DNA from 3 places in the Priestia sp. TGN 0903 genome. Region 1 is predicted to be linked to each of the others. Evidence: riboswitches for the same ligand, from Rfam matches in the RefSeq annotation. Region 1 holds a riboswitch; each other region holds the start of a gene.

Evidence for each region. A riboswitch is a leader RNA that binds a small molecule or an ion and turns the genes downstream of it on or off. The one in region 1 is predicted to bind lysine.
Region 2: linked by a shared signal. The riboswitch ahead of ACRPLY_RS18515 (aspartate kinase) and the one ahead of ACRPLY_RS00985 (amino acid permease) in region 1 are both predicted to bind lysine.
Region 3: linked by a shared signal. The riboswitch ahead of lysA (diaminopimelate decarboxylase) and the one ahead of ACRPLY_RS00985 (amino acid permease) in region 1 are both predicted to bind lysine.

What each region holds. Positions count from the first base shown of each region.
Region 1 covers NZ_JBOZGL010000001.1:177,418-183,070, forward strand. Annotated here, with positions in the region: gene ACRPLY_RS00975 (cysteine hydrolase family protein) at 1-176, shown strand, start outside; gene ACRPLY_RS00980 (GNAT family N-acetyltransferase) at 271-762, shown strand; gene ACRPLY_RS00985 (amino acid permease) at 1,257-2,696, opposite strand; lysine riboswitch at 2,799-2,983, opposite strand; TPP riboswitch at 3,158-3,258, shown strand; gene thiT (energy-coupled thiamine transporter ThiT) at 3,291-3,899, shown strand; gene ACRPLY_RS00995 (ethanolamine ammonia-lyase reactivating factor EutA) at 4,056-5,474, shown strand; gene ACRPLY_RS01000 (ethanolamine ammonia-lyase subunit EutB) at 5,501-5,653, shown strand, end outside.
Region 2 covers NZ_JBOZGL010000005.1:197,581-203,233, reverse strand. Annotated here, with positions in the region: gene ACRPLY_RS18530 (electron transfer flavoprotein subunit alpha/FixB family protein) at 1-31, shown strand, start outside; gene trxA (thioredoxin) at 440-754, shown strand; gene uvrC (excinuclease ABC subunit UvrC) at 978-2,744, shown strand; lysine riboswitch at 2,810-2,987, shown strand; gene ACRPLY_RS18515 (aspartate kinase) at 3,129-4,361, shown strand; gene ACRPLY_RS18510 (YslB family protein) at 4,413-4,940, opposite strand; gene ACRPLY_RS18505 (succinate dehydrogenase cytochrome b558 subunit) at 5,430-5,653, shown strand, end outside.
Region 3 covers NZ_JBOZGL010000001.1:369,544-375,196, reverse strand. Annotated here, with positions in the region: gene ACRPLY_RS01975 (LysR family transcriptional regulator) at 1-256, opposite strand, end outside; gene ACRPLY_RS01970 (hypothetical protein) at 389-574, opposite strand; gene ACRPLY_RS01965 (hypothetical protein) at 730-864, opposite strand; gene ACRPLY_RS01960 (dicarboxylate/amino acid:cation symporter) at 1,003-2,265, opposite strand; gene lysA (diaminopimelate decarboxylase) at 2,316-3,644, opposite strand; lysine riboswitch at 3,783-3,965, opposite strand; gene ACRPLY_RS01950 (CBO0543 family protein) at 4,032-4,544, opposite strand; gene ACRPLY_RS01945 (NAD(P)/FAD-dependent oxidoreductase) at 4,883-5,653, shown strand, end outside.

The DNA.
Region 1 (5,653 bases):
TAAACGATGCAACGGCTTGCTTTGATTGTATGTCCTACGATGGAAAAACCAGACTTCCTGCAGAAGATGTACATACATTCGCACTGTCTTCTTTGCACGGAGAGTTTGCAACGGTCATTTCTACAAAAGAGACTCTTCAAGTCCTTCAAACCTTTCAATATGCCCAAAACCAATAACCGATGTGCATGCGCACATCGTTTTTTTATGTAGATTATGTTTATTAAAAGAAGTAAAATAAAGATAATTCTATACTATAAGGAGTTTGTACATATGATCATTCGTTATGCTAAAGAAGAAGATTTACCTATGCTTGTTGAAATTTATAATCAGTCCGTTCAAACAAGTGCTGCTACTTTTGACTTAACGCCTGTAACAGTAGAACAAAGAAGGGGCTGGTTTAATAATCATATTAGCAATGAACTCTTTCCGCTTATTGTCGCGGAAAAAGATGGAGTAGTAGCGGGCTATGCTTCGCTTTCTTCTTATCGAGATAAAGAAGCGTACATTCAAACGGTAGAGCTATCGATTTATATTGATAAAAATCAGCAGGGGTATGGCATTGGAAAACAGCTTATGAAGCGGATTTTGGAATTGGCTAAAGAACTCAACCATCACGTTGTCATTTCAGGGATTACAAAAGGGAATGATATCAGTATCAAAATGCATGAGCAATTTAATTTTACATTTTGCGGAGAATTTAAAGAAGTAGGCTGGAAATTCGATCAGTGGCAAGATGTGCTTTTTTATCAGCTTATTTTATAAGATGTATGACACCTTTACACATTGTAACGTTTTAGTTTCATGTGTAAAGGTTATTAAAATAATAAGTCATTTTATTATTTTAATACGAAAGGTGTTAGCTATCATGAATACAGCATATAAGAGCTATTCCAAAAAGATGGTCCAAAAAAGAACTGCATATCCAGCTGAATAGAATCAAACACAATTCTGAACTATCTACTATAACAGCAGATCCGCTTTTTCACCTGTTACAATGTACTCGTTCGGGCCTTCAAACTAAGCAAGAAATCATAGACTACATCCAAACCATTCCTAATCACCAACTTCCATCTTTTGCAACTCGTTTAAGCAGGTTAATTCAGCGTATTTATTATATCGAAGCTGCTGATTACTATAACCGTCCCCTCAAAGGTTATATGCTTGTTATGAAAAACCAACCCGCTTATATATCTCTTCATTTTGCCGATCAGCTCATATAAAAAAAGCTCTCTATTCTTTTGAATAGAGAGCTTTTTTTATTCGTATTTTTTCACTGTTACTTGACATTCTTTTAACGGGATAAGCTTCGACTTTTTCGTCCATTTGTATCCTAACCAAACAATTAAGAATAAAGGAAGTCCGATATAAGAAACAAGTACACCGTACCAGTCAATCGAGTCACCCATAAACGCCGAATAGTTTTGGCCTAAAATAACAACGGCACATAAAATAAAGGCAAAGATAGGGCCAAATGGGAAAAGTTTTGCATGATATGGAAGTTCACTCAAATCATGACCTTGAGCAACAAATGCTCTTCTAAAACGATAGTGGCTGATCGCAATTCCTAACCAAGCAATAAAACCAGACATACCAGAAGCATTAAGTAACCACGTATATACCGCACCGTCTCCAAAAAATGAAGCACCAAATGCAAGTGTACCGACAAGTGCCGTTGCGATTAAGGCATTAACTGGAACGCCTCGTTTATTCACTTTTGCTAAGAACCTTGGTGCTTTTCCATCTTTCGCTAAGTTCCACAGCATACGCGTAGAAGCATACATACCTGAGTTACCAGCAGATAAAACAGCTGTTAAAATAACGGCATTAATCGCTGATGCTGCAAACGCCAGACCTGCTCGTTCGAATATTAAAGTAAACGGACTTACTCTCACGTCATCACTTGCTAATGAATTCGCTGTGTATGGAATAAGCATTCCAATAACAAAAATAGCTAAAATATAAAATAACAAGATGCGCCAGAAGACTTGTTTAACTGCGCGAGGAACCGTTTTTTCCGGATCTTCACTTTCTCCAGCTGCGACTCCAAGCAACTCTGTTCCTTGGAATGAAAAACCAGCTGCCATAAATATACCTAGTACAGTGAAGAATCCACCGTGAATCGGTCCATCACCAAGCGTGAAGTTTTTGAAACCTGGTGCTTCATTGTTAAAGATACCAAAAATCATCATAATACCAATAACTAAAAAGATAATAACCGTTACTACTTTAATTAACGAAAACCAAAATTCAGATTCACCAAATCCTTTTACAGAAAGGTAGTTAAGCCCAAACATAATTAATAAAAACAGGGCACTCCATAAAATAGAAGAAGAGTTCGGGAACCAAAATTTCATAATAAGGGCTCCAGCGGATAATTCAGCTGCAATCGTAATAGCCCAGTTATACCAGTAGTTCCAGCCGAGAGCGAAACCAAAGGATGGATCTACAAAACGAGACGCATACGTACTAAATGAACCAGCTTCAGGCATATAAGCTGCGAGCTCTGCTAGGCTGGTCATCAAAAAGTAAACCATTACGCCAATAATAGCGTAAGCTAAAAGCGCTCCCCCAGGTCCTGCTGTGTGAATTGCTCCACCACTTGCTAGGAATAAGCCGGTTCCGATGGCTCCTCCTAATGAAATCATCGTTAAGTGGCGAGATTTCAACCCACGTTTTAATTCTTGCTGCTCTTGCATAGATAAATACTCCTTTCGAATGTACGGAAAGAGACGGGATAACATAAAAAAAGCCCGCAGTATATGTGCGCGCTTTTAAATCTGAAAACCGCGTCAACCTTCCGTGAAGATAGCTCTTCACATCACTCGCATGATGTGACAGTTCTGTTCCTGTTCGGAGACAGCCCCAGCTTAAATCAACCGAGAAGTGATTTAAACTTCGGCAATTTTTCCTTTCAAGCAACATCCTCAATGTTCTCTGCATTTCCGTTACTTTACTATTAAAAACTGCGACCTCTACCTCATCGATTAGGATGAGGGTTTTTTATATTCAATTGACATAAAAGAAGTATAACAAATACTAAAACGATTGTCATTATAAAAAATAGATTCAGAAAATAGAAACATCTTTGAAATCTCTCGAATCTATTTTGTTACGTATGGTATAATAAACATTGTCTTTATACTACATAAATATCCAAACGTACCACAGGGGGAGCCGCCGTGCTGAGAGTGAACGAAATGTTCAGACCCTTAGAACCTGTTAGTTAACGCTAGCGTAGGAATGTGGGAATAGTAGCATATAGTTGCTTACTCCTGTGTAAACCGTTTGATATGAATGATTCAAAAACAGGAGTGAGAAACGTGAATAAAGCATTACCTTTACAGGCTAAAATTGAAATAGCTATTTTTGCAGCATTGGCACTTCTACTTGACCTTTTGCCTTCCATTAAGATTGCAACGGCTGTAAGTATTTCGTTCTCCATGGTGCCCATTTTTATTATGTGCTTTCGCTGGGGAGTAAAAGGCGGGGCTCTATCTGGTCTATTATGGGGGCTTTTGCAGTTAGCGACAGGAACGGCTTATATTTTAACAGCGCTACAAACATTTATTGAATATATTGTGGCTTTTGCTTTTATAGGTTTTGGAGGTATTTTTTCACAATCTATTAAAACAAATTTAGCTACCAATAACAGATCAAAAGCTTTTGTTTTGATTGTTTTATCCCTTATTATCGGAAGCTTCGCACGTTATTTCTGGCACTTTATTGCTGGTATTATTTTCTGGGGATCGTACGCACCAAAAGGTATGTCCGCTCTGTGGTATTCTTTTTCAATGAACGGTGTTTCAATGGTAGGGTCACTAATAGCCTGCTTAGTCATTCTTTCATTGTTAATTCCATCGGCATCAAGAATGATTGTAACTAAATCACATTCATCATAAGAAAAAAGACTAAATCTGCCAAGATTTAGTCTTTTTTTTCATTTGTCACCTTTGTTTACACAAAAGTGTGTCAGGTTTGATAACATAGTTAGTGAAATATTCAAAAAACTGTTTTATGATAGTCAACATATTCAAACGAGATAAGGGATTGATAGCATGCTACAGAAATGGATCACGAGCATAGGTTTAGATATTGGAACAAGCACAACAAAACTGATTGTAAGCAAGCTGTTAATAGCAAATCAACAAAATCAGTTTACGCTGCCAGGCTGTCAAATTATTGATCGTCGCGTAACGTATGCAAGTTCTATCTATACCACACCTATGGTAAACGAGGTTGAAATCGATGTTCAACGATTAACGGTACTACTAGAACAAGAGTACAAGAATGCAGAAATCTCCTTAGATCAAGTGGAGGCGGGCGCTGTGATCATCACAGGAGAAACTGCTAGAAAGCAAAATGCAGAGAGTATCGTTCACTATCTAGCCGAACATGCTGGAGATTTCGTTGTTGCAACAGCCGGTGCTGATTTGGAAGGAATATTGGCGGCAAAAGGATCAGGAGCAATCCAACATTCCGCTGAAACAAATGCAGTAATTGCCAATATTGATGTAGGAGGAGGCACTGCTAACATCGCCTTATGTCAAAATGGAAAAGTGATAGAAACATTTACCCTGCATGTAGGCGGGAGATTAATTCGGCTGAATTCAGACGGTTTTGTAACCTACATTTCACCTTATTTAACTGAATTTTTAAAAAATAATTCTTTAATACTGCGAGAAGGTGAAAAAGCAACATTTGAAAAACTCTCGTCTATCTGTCAATTACTAGCTGAAGAAACCGTGAATTATGTAAAAGCGCTGAAGCAAAATTCCACGCTGCTCGTTTCTCCTCATACAAGATCTTCTATCCAACCAGAAACAATCATGATTTCAGGAGGAGTAGGGGCAATGATGGAGAAGCAGAAGCCAAAAACAGTGAGGAAAGTCGCTGTACATGGAGACATTGGTCCTCTGCTAGCGTATCAGTTTCAATCCATACACGTATCTCAAGCCGCTGAAACAACGCGCGCTACTGTCATTGGGGCCGGCATGCAAAATACAGAAGTTAGCGGATCAACCGTATACATTAAATCAAAGCGGCTGCCGCTAAAAAATATTCCGATTATAGAGATACCCGTACAGCAAGAGGAGGAGTGGAATCCGCAGCTGTTTCAAGAAAGAGCTCGAACGGCATGTATGCAGGCTTCAACTGTTTTCAGCGCAGAAGATCCTCCCGTTGCTATTGCTTTATCTCATTTCCCTTACTGCAGCTATATAATGCTGCAAGAATTAGCAAAAGTAATAAGCGCTGAATTTGGTGCTTGTTTTAAAGGAGCTAAGTGCCTCGTTGTTTTATGCGAGCAGGATATTGCTAAAGCTTTAGGACAAGCACTAGCCAAACAGGAGAAAGAATTAGAAATTATTTGTTTAGATCAAATTGACTTTACCCACGGAGATTATATCGATCTAGGGTTACCCGTAGCTGGAGAGGCAATCTCTGTTTCGATTAAAACACTCGCTTTTTCATCATAATCAACTGAACATACAAGGAGGAAAAGATGTTTAAAACTACCCGGTTGTTAGGAGAAACATTTTCATTTTATAGCTTGAAAGAAATTATGGCCAAAGCAAACGAAGAACGTTCTGGAGATCAGCTCGCACGAGTTAGCGCTGAGTCAATGAAAGAACGAATGGCAGCCAAACAAGTGCTA
Region 2 (5,653 bases), on a different contig from region 1:
ATTTAAAAAGCTGAAAGTACAGTCTGCGTAAGATTCTCGGACAAAAGTATTTGAGACGAAGTGAAGAACGAACCGTTGATCAAGATTTTTGATTAGTGGTTCGTTTTTTTGTTAGGGTAAACGCAGGGTAGGTCTTTCTAGCAGGTGATTGGAGGGCAAGGCGAAGACTCCTGCTAGAAAAGCGAAGTCTTGCATGGAAATCAACTGCGGTGTCGCAAGCGGTTCAACCCATGTATACTATTTGTTCGTCTTTGGATTCATTTAGTCAGGTCTCAGCCTCATGGGAAACGAAATTTTCTACGCATATTTTTAGGCAAATTGTACAAACTAGAGCGGAGAATAAACAGTATAAATGTAAGCAAAAAGTTAGCAAACCTTATTTGAAGGTGATATACTGTGAGTAGAATTTGGATATTGCATATATTTAGGAGGAATTAAAATGGCTATTGCACATGCTACAGATAAAAACTTTACAGATGAAATTAAATCAGGCCTAGTGCTTGTTGACTTTTGGGCACCATGGTGTGGCCCTTGTAAAATGATTGCTCCAGTTCTTGAAGAAATTGATGGCGAACTTAACGATAAAGTTAAAATCGTAAAAGTAGACGTTGATGAAAATCAAGAAACAGCTGGAAAATTTGGTGTTATGAGTATCCCAACTTTAGTATTATTCAAAGATGGAGAGAAAGTTGATCAAGTAGTTGGTTTCCAACCAAAAGAAGCATTAACAGAATTAATTAATAAACACGCGTAAGTCAAAACCTAGCTCAGGCTAGGTTTTTTTCTTTTTCTCCACTTTTTCTCTTTTGGGAATACTTTTATTTAGCGAATATGCGTTCGTTTGTTTTATACTAGATGTAAGGAACACCGCCATAAATCCAGCTTATGTACATGTATTAAGACAGGAAAGAATGTAGGTTACGCTTCATAAGCGATTGTATAGATGGACAGAGTAAGAGAAGAGGAAGGAGAAAAGTATGAACGATTATTTAAAAGAAAAGCTGGCTATTTTACCGGATCAGCCCGGCTGTTACTTGATGAAAGATAAATATGGAACGGTCATTTACGTAGGAAAAGCAAAAGTATTAAAAAATCGAGTACGTTCCTACTTTACCGGATCTCATGACGGAAAGACGCTTCGACTTGTAAACGACATTGTCGACTTTGAATATATCGTCACATCTTCTAATTTAGAAGCGCTTATTTTAGAAATGAATTTAATTAAAAAGCATGACCCAAAATACAATATTATGCTTAAAGATGATAAGGGCTATCCGTTTATTAAGATTACAGCTGAAAAACAGCCCCGACTTGTTATTACAAGAAAAATAAAAAAAGATAAAGGGAAATACTTCGGTCCTTATCCTAATGTTCAAGCAGCAAATGAAACAAAGCGGCTTCTTGATCGCATTTATCCGTTAAGAAAGTGCTCCACTATGCCAGATAGGCCTTGTTTGTATTACCATATCGGGCAATGTCTAGCTCCTTGCGTAAAAGAGGTAAAAGAAGAGCAAAACAAACAAATTATTGAAAATATCACGCGGTTTTTAAATGGTGGATATGAGCATGTCAAAACAGAGTTAACTGAAAAAATGTTAAAAGCTTCAGAAGAACTTGACTTTGAACGGGCTAAAGAATACCGAGATCAAATTGCTCATATCGAAGCGACAATGGAAAAGCAAAAAGTAACGTTTAATGATTTTGTTAATCGAGATGTGTTTGGCTATTCTTACGATAAAGGCTGGATGTGTGTTCAAGTTTTCTTTATTCGCCAAGGGAAATTAATTGAGCGAGAAGTTTCTATGTTTCCTTTTTATAAAGAGCCAGAAGAAGATTTCTTAACTTTTATCGGTCAGTTTTATGCCAAAAATATTAAGCCAAAAGAAGTGATGGTTCCAGCAACGATTGATGCAGAGTTAGCTGAGAAGTTAGTAGAAGTAGAGGTTCAGCATCCAAAGCGAGGCAAAAAGAAAGAATTAGTAGAACTTGCGTGTAAAAATGCAAAAATTGCGCTCGGTGAAAAATTCTATTTAATTGAACGAGATGAAGAGCGTACAGTTGGCGCAGTTGAACGGTTAGGAGAAGAGCTTGGAATTGCCGCTCCTTATCGGATTGAAGCATTTGATAACTCAAATATTCAAGGAACAGACCCAGTTTCTGCGATGATTGTTTTTGTTGATGGGAAACCGGAAAAGAAAGAATATCGCAAATATAAAATTAAGACCGTAAAGGGACCAGATGATTACAGTTCCATGAGGGAAGTCGTTCGCAGACGGTATTCCAGAGCGTTAAAAGAAGGCCTTCCGCTTCCGGATTTAATTGTTGTAGATGGAGGCAAAGGGCATTTAGCTGCAGTCCAGGACGTTCTCGAAAATGAATTGGGACTTTTAGTGCCTACAGCAGGTCTTGTTAAAGATGATAAACACAGAACCTCCAACCTGATGATTGGTGAGCCTCCTCAAATCATACCGCTTGAACGCAATAGTCAAGAATTTTATTTGCTTCAGCGAATTCAAGATGAAGTTCACCGCTTTGCAATCACCTTCCACCGTCAAGTGCGCTCTAAGTCCGCTTTTCAGTCAGTTCTAGACGACATTCCGGGAGTGGGAGAAAAGCGTAAGAAAGCTTTGTTAAAGCATTTTGGTTCGGTGAAAAAATTGAAAGAAGCAACGGTTGAAGATATACGAAATTCAGGTGTTCCTCAAAACATTGCTGAAAAAATTTATGAAACATTACAAAAATAGTCTTGAAATAATAGAAAATATTTGATAAGCTATTAACTAATTTCATACGACACTTCATCAAATGAAGTGAAGATAGAGGTGCAAATTTAATCAGTACGCATCAGGAAGGGTATGAGCCCTTATGAACGATGCGGAAAGGGAAATTTGCCGAAGTGAACATTACCTCATAGTAATGATTGCTGGTTCTGCGTTGAATAAACGTAGGATTGTCAAGATGTAGATTCTTGGAGAGCTATCTCACGGCAGTGGACGGTTATGTTTTATAATTTTCGTTCGTTAAGCAATGAGAGCTCATCTCATTGCTTTTTTTATTGTCTGAGTAAAAAAATTTAGCTTCTCATCATCCTGCATATGCAAATTTATTGAAAAGGAATGAACAAAATTATGGCATTAATCGTTCAAAAATTTGGTGGAACATCTGTTGGTTCTGTTGAACGTATTCAACATGTAGCAAACCGTGTTATTCAAGAAGCAGAGCGCGGTAACCAAGTAGTAGTTGTTGTATCGGCAATGGGCAAAACCACAGATGCACTGGTGAAATTAGCAAGTGATATTACGGACAGTCCAAGTAAACGCGAAATGGATATGCTTCTTACAACTGGAGAACAAGTAACGATTTCCCTGTTAACAATGGCTCTTCAATGCAAAGGTCATGAAGCCACTTCGCTAACAGGTTGGCAAGCTGGTATCCAGACGGAAGCAGTTCACAGCAATGCACGAATCCAGCACATTGACACGACTCGTATTCAAAGCCAATTAGATAGAGGTCGAATCGTAGTAGTAGCTGGATTCCAAGGCTGTTCAGAAGATGGAAGCATTACAACATTAGGTCGAGGCGGCTCTGACACGACGGCAGTAGCTCTTGCCGCGGCACTAAAAGCTGCAAAATGTGATATTTATACAGACGTAACAGGAGTGTTTACGACGGATCCGCGCTACGTAGAAGAGGCTCGTAAACTTCATTCTATTTCATATGACGAAATGTTAGAATTAGCTAATTTAGGAGCAGGGGTGCTGCATCCGCGCGCTGTTGAGTTTGCAAAAAATTATCAGGTACCGCTAGAAGTGCGTTCAAGCTTAGAAAACGAGAATGGAACGATTGTTGAGGAGGAAGTTTCAATGGAACAAAACTTAGTCGTAAGAGGAATTGCGTTTGAAGATAATATTTCACGGGTGACAATTGAAGGGTTAAACAACGAGTTACAAACTCTTTCTACTATTTTTACAGCATTAGCAAAAGAACAGTTAAATGTGGATATTATTATTCAAAACGTAACGGCTAATAATCGCCTCTCTATCTCATTTTCTATTAAAACTGTAGATGTAGAAGCTGCTCTTGCCGTCTTAAAAGAGTATAAATCTACCTTGGGGTATACGCGTATTGAACATGAAAGCAGTCTGGCTAAAGTATCGATTGTGGGATCTGGCATGATATCTAATCCAGGTGTTGCAGCCGAAATGTTTGAAGTGCTGGCAGGAGAGAAAATTGAAGTGAAGATGGTCAGCACGTCTGAAATTAAAGTATCTACAGTTGTACCGCATGCTGATATGGTAAAAGCTGTTGAGACGCTTCACGTAGCATTTGAATTAGAAGAGCAGCAGGCAGTGCAAGTATAAAGAAAAGAAAAAAGACGTGGTATCTCCACGTCTTTTATATATACGTATTTCTTACTTTTTATAACGCTCCGCACGGGTTTCGGTAGGTAAGATATCTTTTCGGTCCCACTGCACGGAAATCAGCACTTTTCCGTTCTTTTCTTTAGGTGTTAAGTAGGCTTCTGTTAGGCAGTTGTTTTGACGCTGAATCTGTTCAGCCACAAACCCTGACTCAAGATGAAATGAACAAGTTTCCTGCTGAAATCTTTTGCTGACCATATCACCTGATAACTCAAGCTCTAGTGAATATTTATCTTTTTTGGCAAGCGTCAGTGTTCCCCAGGAAGCTGCTTTAAAAAATGCGACGATTTCATCCATTGTATTTAATGGATATTTACGCGCAAGGTGTTTTCCTGCCCAGTATGAGATGGTATTCGTTTCGTCTCCAAGAAGCTCTGGAATTAACACGTCACGCAAAAGGCTGTATCCGAAATATGGAACGTGATCAAGAGCTCTCTCTGTTTCAGCTGCGGCATTAGGTTCTAATGTTTCCATCGTCTCTTCAAGTTCTTGCTGTGATTCTGTTTGTAAATTGCTCATGCTTTCCCCTCTTTCTTTACTACTATTATATACAAATCTAAAAAACCTCTCACGCATTTTTTTAATAAAATGTAAGAGGATCTTTATTATGGTAAAAAGAGTTAGATGTAAAGATAAAAAATCCATAAAATTACTTTTAAAAGGGTACTTTTACCTGTGTAAATGTTTTGTGAACTTGTTTACAATAAAAGTATAAAGTAAACGCTTACTTAACTGTGGCAAGCGATATTATAATAGAAAGAAAAAATCTTTAACATCAATGCAGTAAGCGTTAACAAATATAAAATTTTATAAATTTATATTTTATAGAAGATTTAAACATCTTGCCTTGACGCTCTTAATCGATGGGAGTAAAATTAACCTGTCACATACTTTATTAGGAAATGCAAAGGTTTTCATTTCCTGTATTCACGATTAATCTATTTGTCTAGTGGGAGTAAGAAAGTTCTTCACAAACTATGTTCATTTAACTAAGGGGGGTCTACGCAGATGGCGGCAAACAGAGAGTTTCAATATCGGAGAATCCATTCACTACTTGGAGTAATACCAATCGGGATTTTCTTAACACAGCATTTAGTTGTGAATCATTTCGCGACAAAGGGAGAAGAATCATTTAATCAAGCAGCTCACTTCATGGAGAGCTTACCTTTCCGCTATGCTCTAGAAATTTTCATTATTTTCTTACCAATCGTTTTTCACGCAATATACGGTCT
Region 3 (5,653 bases), 190 kb from region 1:
TTAAATCGCCCAACAAGTGAGGCATGTCTTTTAACACCGACAGCGCTTTAGTTGCCTGATGATACACGACTTCTCCTGCATCGGTTAGCTTTAATTCTCTTGTTGAACGGTCAAGAAGCTCAAATCCTAGTTCATTTTCTACTTTTTTGACGGCTTTACTTAAAGCCGTTTGTGACAAATGAACTTGCAGCGCTGCCTTTGTAAAATTTTTATGATTCGCTACCTCTATAAAGTATTCTAAGTCTCTGATTTCCATGTGAAACTCCATTTCTGCAAACTGCTTATCCTTTTTTTTTACTCTTTATTTTAACCATTAAATTATTTACTGTAAATGCGCTGATTAAAAAAGGGAGCTATCCAACGAATAAAAACGAGGAAAGGAAATGAACTAAAGTTTCTGTCGAAATTGATTTATAAAACCAATAATCTTTTTATAGAGAAACATAGATTTTGCTACTAGCTGATGAGGAATATAAAGATTTTTGCCTGTACGTTCGGGCAAAAATGCAAAACTTATCAAAATAACTGAAAGCCCAAAGGCTGCAGCTGTAATCTCTATCCAAGAAAACACCATATCATTCCTCCTTTTACAAACCTATTAATAGAATATGTAAAAGTTTGAAAGGAGGTTGTACGATAGACCTATAAAGAGCGTCGTCATTAAGCTCTCTCAAAATAAAATGACGTCAAAGAACGCAGGGCCTGTGCCAAACGTTCTTTGACGTCATTTTATTTTCGCTCTTCAGCTTGATGCTCTTGTTTGTTTTGCTCAGTGAGACGTTTTTGATGAGCTTTTGTTTCTGCACTTACGTGATTCGCATCATTCGGTTGATTCTTCTTTGAACCTCCTGCAGCGTTACTCATTAGACGACACCTCCAGTCCGGTTATGAAACATACCTATAGAATGTGCGTATTTACAAACTTTATACACGGCTATCGATATTACTGCACACGAAAAAAGCAAAGGGAGAGTCACTAAGACTGTTCCCTTTGCTTTTTTACTAGGCGACTTTATCGGTGGTGATAATTTTATTAATCCAGTCTTTTCCTTCTGTAAACCTTGTAACAAGCATCGCTGTTACTGTATTTCCCGTACTGTTTAAGAGCGTAGCAGGGGCGTCAATAATTGTGGAAATGACCGCAATGATGGGCAGAACTTCTGGCGAAAATCCGTAAATTGTAATGATTAACATTTCGCCAATCATACCGCCTCCAGGAATTGCTCCCATTACGGCTCCAACTAAAAAGGCTACGCCTAATATGCTCAAAATACTCGTAGCAGACGTCATATCTTTGCCGAACAAACTGAATAAGAAAACAATTTTTAGAATACCACCGATAACAGAACCATCTTTATGGGTGTTTGCTCCTAATGGAATTACTGTTTCAGCAATATCCAGCGGCACACCCATTTTCTTTGTTGCGTCTAAATTGACTGGAATAGATGCCGCGGAAGAACAGGTAGCAATAGCAGTGATAGAAGGAGCAGCTGCATTTTTCCAAAACAGCTTAATTCCTGCTTTACCGCCAGCAATCCATGCGTATAGCGTAAAGAAGCCAAAATAGTAAACGATTGCAATTAATAAATAAAGAATAAATGCTCTAGCATACCCTTGCAAGATCTTTGGTCCAAGTTCTCCTACTACAGTAGCAAAATAGCACCCTAAACCAATTGGAGCATAGTACATGACAATTTTAACGACTTTCATCGATACTTCTTGACCCGAAGTCAGAAATTTCGCCATAGGCTGTCCTTTTTCACCAGCCATCGTGGTAGCAATACCGAAGATAACGGCAAAGACAATTAATTGTAAAATATGCTCTTTCGAAAATAACTGAACAAAATCAGGTACAGTAAATGTACTAACAAGCTGATTTAAAAGCGTCATTTTTTCAGCTGTATTTTCACTGTCACCCATTAATTCTTTAATGGCAGAAGTATCTACGTTGTGCAGCGGATTGTAAAGTGATGCGCCTAAAAAGCCTAGAACGGCTGAAACAACAGCAGTGGCGACAAACACAACGGCGATACCTAGCATAATTTTACCAAGACGTTTCATTTCGTTCATGTTTGCGATCGCCGAAGCCACACTAAAAAAGACAAGGGGAACGATAATCATGAACATTAAATTAAGAAACAAATCACCAAAGGGCTTTACGACTGCCACATCGGGCCCGATAGCATATCCTGCTATCCCGCCAATTAAAATAGCGAGAAGCAGAATAAGCGATGATCTGTACGTTTTAAATACACTTAAAACCATATAGATTTCCTCCAAACAACAATAGCTTCTTTACTACGCAAGAACAGCTATCATTTGCTCATTGCATACGTAGTAACGACTGGCTTTACATCTTTACGCACCAAATCTTCGTATGTTTCTCGCTCTACAGCAAGACGAGCTTCTCCATTTTTCACAAATACAACAGCAGGGCGCGGAATACGGTTGTAATTGCTAGCCATTGAATAGTTGTAGGCACCTGTAGAGGATACTGCTAGTAAATCTCCTTGATTAACGCGCGGTAAATCGATATCCCAAATAAGCATATCTCCTGATTCACAGCATTTCCCCGCAATTGATACTGTTTCATCTTTTTTATCCGTCACTCTATTAGCCAAGACAGCTTCATGTTTTGCATCGTAAAGAGCAGGACGGATATTATCGGTCATACCGCCATCAATTCCTACGTATTTGCGTACACCTGGAATCTCCTTCGTTGAGCCGATTGTATAAAGCGTTGTACCTGCTTCTCCTACGATGCTTCTTCCAGGCTCAATCCAGACTTCCGGAAGGGTATAATTCTGTTCAGTTAACGTGCGGCTTAGCTTTTCTGTCAGTGCATCTACATAATACTCAACTGGAAGTGGAGAGTCGCTTTCGGTATAACGAATACCAAAACCACCACCTACGTTTAAAACTTTTACTTCAAATTCCATTTTATCACGAATACTGAATAAGAAATCAGTTAAAATATCAATGGCGCGAGAAAAACCATCTACTTCAAAAATTTGCGAACCAATATGACAATGAATGCCTAAAAGATCGTAGTAAGGCTTTTCTAATGCAGAACTTACCGCTTTCATAGCCTGGTCATTGGAAAGACCAAATCCAAACTTGGAGTCTTCCTGTCCGGTCATAATATATTCATGTGTGTGGGCTTCAATCCCTGGAGTAACACGCAGAAGAATAGATGCTTTCTGTTTGCGCTCAGCTGCTAAGGCATGTAAAACTTCAAGTTCGGTAAAGTTATCCACAACAAAACAGCCAATATTCGCATCAAGAGCCATTTCAATTTCTTCAATCGTTTTGTTATTTCCGTGAAAATGAATGCGTTCAGCTGGATATCCCGCTTCAAGAGCTGTAAATAATTCGCCTCCTGAGACCACATCTAATGACATATCAAGCTTCGTTAAAAGGCTAGCCATTTCCATACAAAGAAACGCTTTCCCTGCATAGGCGATTTGATATGAAAAGCCGCTTCTTTGAAAGGCTGAATGGAAGGCCTTGCATTTCGTCTCAATTAATTCTTGATCGTAGATGTATAGGGGAGTGCCGTATTGTTTTTTCAGTTCGACCGTATCGCACTGCCCAATTTCTAAATGATTGCTGCTGTTAATTTTACTCGTTCCATGTAAGTACATAATCCGTATCCCTCCATTTAAATCATTCAACTATAACTTTGATGGTCAGTAGAAAAACACAAAAAAGACCCGTGAAGTGATGTTCACGCGTCTTGGTTTCATAATAATAAAGTATTATTACATTCTAGGCATCAACATCTCTTCAATAGCTCTCCACAAACCAAGTGGTTTGTGACAGCTCAGCATTTATTCAATACTGAACCAGTATATGAACACAATGGATGTTTATATACTTCGGCACGAAATCCCTTTTACTTATCTTCACAGACTCCATTAGTCTCCAATAAGTGACTCTTGATTTCATGCACCTCTATTCTCAGAGAGGAAAATTATATTTAAATGTAACTCCTATTATATTTCCTTTTCCTCTGTCTAGTCAATGAAAAGTTAAGGCATAGGAATATCAAAGAAGATAAATAAAAAAGCTATGAAGCTTCCAGATAGAATCCAAGCAGCCAGCGCTGTCTTCTGATGAATGATTAAAAGTGAGAACGTGACAATATTGAAGAGAAAAGAACATAGCAGCGACCATCCATAATGATGAGTGATACTGTGATTAACATAAGCAATGAACTCAATCACAGTAAATAAAAGCGCCCATAAAAGAATCCACCACAGCCGGCCGCTTACATGCAGCGGCAGCCTTCCTAAAAAAACCGGTATAACAAACGGATAAATAATTAAGGTTATTCCAAGAGAAACCATTAGGTGATCGGGTAGAAAAAGATGATCAATACCAACAGGGTGAAATACCCATACGCGGTGATGAAACAGCAGCACTTCATAAAGCAAATTCCCCGTGACCCAAAACAGCAAAGTAGGGTAGTATTCTTGATACCTTCGCCACTTGCCAAATAGTAAACCAAGAATGATAAAAAATAATACAAATGAAGATTGCATACGCTCTCCTTAAAATAATGGTTATTTCTTTTTATTTACATATTATAGTGGTTTTATTCTTTCATTTTTTTATTCAGCACCTATAATAGAAAAGCCGTAAGCCACAGCGTTAAAGACGTACTACCACTATTTATGGCTTTCTTCACCCTGTTATAATCTTGGTAAAAGAACTTCTACCGCTTTTGTTTACGAGACGAAAGGAGCTATATGTCAAAGTCAGCAAGGCTTAAAAATAAGCTTAAAATAGCTTCGCCTAGTATGTGACTTCTTTTTTTGCTATGCTAAAATTGCATACATATAGCATGAGAATACTAGAAGAAAGAAAAGGGTGTTTTGGTATGAAAACATACATCGTAGTTGGAGCTGGGGTACTTGGAGCTTCTACGGCATATCATTTAGCAAAAGCAGGAGCAGATGTGACATTGATAGATCGCAAGGATGCTGGTCAAGCTACTGATGCAGCAGCAGGAATTGTTTGTCCATGGCTTTCGCAGCGTCGAAATAAAGCATGGTACCGCTTAGCAAAAGGCGGCGCCAAGTACTATCAAACATTAATTCAGCAATTAGAAGAAGATGGAGAAACGGATACGGGATATAAGCGAGTAGGAGCAATTAGTTTACACACTGATGAACAAAAGCTTAAAAAAATGGAAGAACGAGCATATAAGCGTCGGGAAGAAGCCCCCGAAATAGGCGAGATTACACGTTTATCCGCTAAAGAAACACAGGCTTTGTTTCCGGCTCTTTCGGAAGAATACAGTTCAGTTCATATTAGTGGAGCCGCTCGCGTTAACGGAAGAGCTCTTCGAAACGCACTTGTGAATGCAGCGAAGAAAAACGGTGCAAAAATAATAGAAGGAAACGCAGAACTACTTTATGAAAATAATCAAGTAACGGGCGTTGCCGTAAATGGACAAACCCTTCTAGCAAGTACAACAATCGTGACAGCAGGAGCGTGGGCAAATCAATTACTAGAGCCTCTTGGAGTGAAATTTTTAGCAAGCTTTCAAAAAGCGCAAATTGTCCACTTGCATCTTCCTGATTTAGATACAAAAGACTGGCCCGTTGTAATGCCTCCAAGCGACCAATATATTCTTTCGTTTGAACAA